DNA from 2 places in the Pseudoalteromonas sp. S408 genome. Region 2 is predicted to be linked to the other one. Evidence: predicted binding sites of a transcription regulator. Region 2 holds the regulator's gene; the other holds the start of a gene.
The links. The regulator FliA, encoded in region 2, starts transcription of late flagellar genes. The targets are predictions, from matches to a motif close to CTAAAGNTNNNNNNNNNNNNGCCGATA.

Region 1 (3,208 bases), on a different contig from region 2:
AGCCCCATAAGGTAAGAAAGCATTATCCATGAAATAGCTATATTGAGCATTCGGGATACGTTGCTTTATATGTTCAAGTACTGTTGTGCCACCAATCCCTGAATCAAAAACCATTATATGCGCTGACAAACGACCGTTCCTATAATTAGATTAGAACGGCAGTTTGCCATGTGATTTTTGCAAAAGAAAGTAGTTTAAGGTTAAGGCTAAACTTCGTCTGCTGTTTGCTTTGCCGCGCTATTTAACTTATTAAGGTTTTCAAACATAGCTTTTGTATAATCAACCAGCTTATCTATCTCACTTTGGTCCTCATTGAGCCATTGCATGATGCCTGATAACTGATTTTGAATATCTAACTCGGCGGCTTTAGAAAATGCCTCTCGTAGATCATCATTAAAAGGCGCTATTTTATCTGCAATTACTTTTTCTGGGGCCGGTTTATTTTCTTCGTAACCTTTTATTGCAGCAACCGTTTTGGTTTGTCGTAAGTCCATTGAAAATGCAACTAGTTGCTCATTGCCTAAACTAAGCTCTTGCGCTTCTTCAAATGCCTGATCTAAATCACCGCTAAAAAAAGTTTTACTTACGTTTTGTAGGTTTTCCATCAACTCATTAATTGCTTCTTGCTCTTTATCATTAAGGTCGCCGTTAACTGACATTGAAAATGAAAGCTCCCTCGATTGTGATGATTCACTTACGAATGCCTCTCCTCCCTTACCACGTTGATAACTGCTAGCAGACTGAGATTTAAACGCATCGGCAAAACTAATTGTTACTTCATCGCCTTCTGCGGTTGTAAAGCTGTACTGAGCATTATTACTTAAACTGGCATACTGTGCTTGTGTTACCCCCACACTGGCGGGCATTGGGTTGAACAAATTATCTTCAAACTCATCAAGGCCATTGAAAATGCCTTCTTTTGATTTATTGATCCCCTCTTGGGTTTCATCGTTTAGCACGCCAGACTCTTTGAGCTCATCAACAGCGTCATCAATACCTATTTGAACCCCCTTACGGGCATCACTTAACATACCTTTTAATTTATCGTCATCGGCACCATCAGCTTTTGCTTTATTAACGGCGCCAGTGACAAAGTCGAGTACATTTTTAACAATTTCTTCAAAATCAAAAAGGGGTTTTTCTGCCTTTTTTTCTTGAACAGGTAAACCAAGCTGCTCTGCCATTTTATCGCCTAAGACTTTAGCAGCCAACTCTTTGCCTCGTTGCTGATAACTGTCTTGCGGAGACGTGATGGTAGGTTGTTGTACATCAGCTTTGTTATTGAATTTGTTTATATTCTGGCTTGGTATAAACCCATAGTTGCCTATTTTCATGATTCGTCTCCTGAGCGTGCGTACTTTATTATCGGCCAGAGCATAAAAAACTAAAGTAAACCGCGTAAAAAAACATCATTTATTCTTGCCAAAACTAGACAAATGCGAACCGCTCCCTACAATAGCGCCGATAAACAGATCTTAGATAAGGCAATAACGCGAATGGCAGTTATTAAAATAGATACCACACAGTACCAAGCGCAGTTAAGTGAAAAAGAACAGCGTATAACTTCACAGTTTCAACGTTTTGGTGTGGAGCAGCTAGAAGTGTTTAGCTCGGAGCCAATTAACTACCGCCAACGTGCCGAGTTTAGAGTATGGCATGATGGAGACGATCTGTTTCATATAATGTTCGATCAGCAAACTAAAGAAAAAATACGCGTGGATACGTTTGACCCTGCAGCACCGCTTGTTGGTGAAATAATGCAAGTAATGATTGAAAACCTTAAGCCATGTGAGGTTTTACGCCGAAAGCTTTTTCAAATAGATTACCTGTCTACACTCAGCGGTGAAATTTTAGTGAGCTTGCTTTACCACAAGCCGCTTGATGATGAATGGCTACGTGAAATTAAAGCGCTTAAGGCAAAGCTGAGTGAAAAATATAAGATAGACTTTATTGGCCGAGCACGTAAGCAAAAAGAAATGCTAGGTGATGACTTTGTAACAGAGCGATTAACTGTAAATGGCCAAGAACTCGTTTACCAACAAGTAGAGAATAGCTTTACGCAACCTAATGCGAAAGTAAATATAAGCATGCTTGAGTGGGCACAAGGTTTATGTAAACCACTTAAAAATGATTTACTAGAGCTTTACTGCGGTAATGGTAACTTTTCTATTGCACTAGCTGGCTCTTTTAATAAAGTACTCGCAACTGAGATATCTAAGTCATCTGTTTACTCTGCTCAATACAATATCGAGAAGAACAATGTAGATAATCTCGATATTATACGTATGTCGAGCGAAGAGTTTACTCAAGCGATGAATGGAGAACGTACTTTTTCTCGTCTAGATGGCATTGATTTAAAAAGTTACAATTGCCAAACCATCTTAGTCGACCCGCCACGCGCTGGTATGGATGAATTGACCTGTGATTTAGTGGCTAACTACGAAAATATTATTTACATATCGTGCAACCCTGACACACTGGAACGCGATCTAGATCATTTAACGCGTACTCATAACGTCAAGCGCTTTGCGATATTTGATCAGTTCCCTTATACACATCATATAGAATCAGGTGTGTATTTGCAGAAAAAATAACGGTGAGTAAAAACTTATAGGCACAAAAAAGCTCCTATAAAGGAGCTTTTTTGTATTCTTTTACTTACTTGCCAAGTAATTAATTAACTTGCTGATATCTTCAGGTGCCGTAACACCTGATTCACGGCCTAAGTTTAATTTATACTTACCGTTTACAATAAATGTTGGAACACCACGAAGGGCGCCTTTTTCTTTAAAGTACTCTTGGTCGCGTTTCATCTTAGAGCTTAATGTACGAACCGAAAAGCTTTTAAATAACTTATCAAATTTATCGCCATCAACACCTTGCGCAACGAACACATCTTTTACGTCAGCTAATTCGTTAAATTTAGCGCGTTTTGTGTGAATATGATTAAAAATAGCTGCAATAATTTTTTCTTTTTGCGGAAGTACTTCTGCAGTGGCTAATGCTTGGCTCATCATTTGTTGGTTTTCTGGGTTACGAACACCCACAAAGTCAACGTGACTCTTTTTAAACTTAACATTTTTATCAAGTTTAGGCTTAAATTCGCTGATCAATGACTCGTAGTTATTACACGCCGGGCAGTAAAAAGAGAAAAACTCTTTTACTTCTGGCTTTTTAGTAGCGCGTTCAGAAATAACATCGTAATGAA
Region 2 (3,208 bases):
TTAATAGTGTCGAGTGCCTGCAAAATCACATCCATTAACTCAGAGTTAACTGTTCGTACACCCTGTCTGAGTAAATCGAATACATTTTCTGCACCATGACATGCGTCAACTAACTCCGTCATGGCTAAAAACCCAGCACCACCTTTTACAGTGTGAAACCCTCTAAATATGGCATTGAGTAATTCGGTGTCTTCTGGATTGTTTTCCAGCTCAACTAACTGTTCAGATAAAAGCTCTAGGATTTCTCCTGCCTCTACAAGAAAGTCTTGTAAAATATCTTCATCGACTTCAAACATGCAGTTACTCTCCTCTTAGAAGCCCAAACTTGATAAAAGATCATCGACTTCATCTTGATCAGATACAACATCATTACGTGATTCTTTATCAATAATAGGGCCTTCTGGACCTGCTAAAGTTTGTTCGTCTAATGGTTCATTTGTTTTTTGTTGTTCTATTTTTTCGACTTTACCGTCGTTTTGATCAGCAAAGGCAGTCAAAAGATGGATCAAGCTTTCTTCAACTTCTCTAACAAGCTCAATAACCCGGCGAATAACTTGCCCGGTTAAATCTTGATAGTCTTGCGCCATAAGTACATTTGTCATCAAACTTTGCAGCTCATCGGTTTTATGATGAGAATTGTTCATAAACTTATCAATGCTGTGGCATAACGATTTAAACTCTCCTAACTCAATCTCTCGATTCATTAGGCGATCCCATGTCGGTTTGATATGAGATATCTCATCCGCCAACTGCTGAGCAATTGGTAGGCTAGCCTCAACAGCATCCATTGTTTTATTTGCGGCATTTTCTGTCATTTCTATAACGTAATTAAGCCGTTTTTTTGCATCTGGAATCGCATCGGTAGTTAAGTCAGTTAAGCGAGTGTCTAGCTCGAAGCTTTTTAAAGCTTCATGCAATTGACGGGTTAACTTTCCAACTTCAGCAAATATTTCAGATTGCTCCTTAGAAGCAGTATCTAAAATTAACTGATTGGCTTTGTCTTGCTCACCGTTTTCTAGATAAACAACGAGCTGACGAGCTTGTTCTAAAGTTATTTGAGGCGCAGCAAGTGCTGACATAAGCCTCTCCCCCTATCATTAGCCTAAACGTTCAAATACTTTTTCTAATTTAGTTTTGAGTGTTCCAGCAGTAAATGGCTTAACAATATAACCATTAACACCTGCCTGTGCTGCCGCTATAATTTGTTCTTTTTTAGCTTCAGCCGTTACCATCAATACCGGAATGTGTTTAAGCTTATCATCCGCACGTATTGCTCTTAGCAGGTCTATACCCTGCATTCCTGGCATATTCCAATCGGTAACAACAAAATCAAATACTTGATTTTGTAGCATTGGCAAAGCGGTTGACCCATCGTCTGCTTCTTGAACATTAGTGAAACCTAAGTCACGCAACAGATTTTTAATAATACGTCTCATTGTTGAAAAATCGTCAACAACCAGAATTTTCATGTTTTTATCCAAAACATCCCCCAGTGAGGTCTTAACCTTGTTTACTTACTACTAATTTATCCAGTCATTGATTTTAGCTTTGAGCTTAATCATCGCCTGACCATGTATTTGACTTACACGCGATTCGCTTACATCGAGTATATGCCCTATTTCTTTTAAATTCATTTCATCGTTATAGTACAAAGACAGCACCATTGCATCTCGCTCTGGCAAAGATTTTATCGCACCTAATAAAGACTCATTAAACCGCTCATTTTTAACGTTATTAAACGGTTTGTCTAGCGCTAAATCTTGATCAACTGGACTGATGACATCCTCGTCGACACCAAGGTCTTCTATACCTAGTACTTTACTTGCATTTACATCGTTTAAGATATGATGGTACTCATTTAACGAAATTTCAAGTTTTTCAGCAACTTCTATATATGTAGGCTCACGGCTTAAGCTTTTTTCTAAAAAAGCAATTGTTTCAGCCACCAAACGGCTTTTGCGATGCACCGAACGGGGTGCCCAATCGCCGCGTCGCATTTCGTCAAGCATTGCGCCACGAATACGAATCCCTGCAAACGTTTCAAAGCTGGCGCCTTTGGTTGCATCAAAGCTCTTAGATGCTTCAATCAGGCCAATCATGCCTGATTGTATTAAATCGTCCAGCTGAACGCTGGCAGGTAAACGCGCTATAAGGTGACATGCCACTTTTTTGACGAGTGATGCATGTTTTTCAACAATCACATTTAAATTTTGTGCTGATTGATATCCCATAACTTTATTCACCAATGTTGTCATAATTAGCCGTTTACTAGTTTCTCTATGAAAAACTCCAGATGACCCGATGGTTGGTTAGGTATTGGCCATTTAACTGCTTTTGTTGCTAGCGCTTGAAACGCCAGTGCCGCAGGCGAATTTGGAAAAAGTTCTACAATAACTTTTTGACGGCGTGTTGCCTTACGCATATTTTCGTCGTAGGGAACCGTTGCAACCAAGTCCATTGATACATCTAAAAAACGATCGGTTACTTTGGAAAGTTTAGCAAATAACTCTTGCCCTTCACGCATGCTGCGGACCATATTTGCAACAATTTTAAATTTATATACACCATGCTCACGGCTCAATACTTTTATCAGCGCGTAGGCATCTGTTATTGATGTGGGCTCGTCGCATACAACAACCATTACATCTTGTGCTGCGCGGGAAAAACTCAGCACCATGTCAGAAATACCTGCTGCAGTATCTACAATTAAAATATCAAATTCTGTATTTAATTCGCTAAAAGCTCTGATGAGTCCCGCATGCTCTGAAGGCGACAATTCAACCATGCTTTGAGAACCCGACGTCGCGGGTACAATTTTAATACCTGCGGGGCCTTCAACTAGAATTTCATCAAGTTCGCATTCACCAGATAAAACATGTGATAAGTTACGTTCAACACGCAGCCCTAGCATAACGTCACAGTTTGCTAAGCCTAAATCGGCATCAAGAACCAATACTCTGTTACCTTGCTGGCCTAATGCAATTGCAGTATTAAGAGAAACATTTGTTTTTCCTACTCCACCTTTACCGCCAGTGACAGCGATAACTTTTACGCCGTTGTTATTGTTTTGACTCATTTTGCGCAGGCCACTTGCTTGATCTAATACTGTGTTAATCATACATCCCTACTGTGCTTGGCGCCACTGCTTGGTGCCTTGAATGTTGTGCTTTTGCTCTTTTTAAATAGAGTTGCTCAGCCTTTTTAACTA

Region 1: a site for FliA is predicted at 1,364-1,390, ahead of CWB62_RS18210 (DUF5610 domain-containing protein). Genes of this name have one in related genera too.

Annotation. Positions count from the first base shown of each region.
Region 1 is NZ_PNDY01000038.1:1,586-4,793, forward strand. It holds gene murI (glutamate racemase) at 1-129, opposite strand, end outside; gene CWB62_RS18210 (DUF5610 domain-containing protein) at 207-1,334, opposite strand; gene trmA (tRNA (uridine(54)-C5)-methyltransferase TrmA) at 1,497-2,594, shown strand; gene CWB62_RS18220 (thiol:disulfide interchange protein DsbA/DsbL) at 2,655-3,208, opposite strand, start outside.
Region 2 is NZ_PNDY01000001.1:200,173-203,380, forward strand. It holds gene CWB62_RS01020 (chemotaxis protein CheA) at 1-296, opposite strand, end outside; gene CWB62_RS01025 (protein phosphatase CheZ) at 312-1,079, opposite strand; gene cheY (chemotaxis response regulator CheY) at 1,098-1,481, opposite strand; gene CWB62_RS01035 (RNA polymerase sigma factor FliA) at 1,521-2,231, opposite strand; gene CWB62_RS01040 (MinD/ParA family ATP-binding protein) at 2,258-3,118, opposite strand; gene flhF (flagellar biosynthesis GTPase FlhF) at 3,111-3,208, opposite strand, start outside.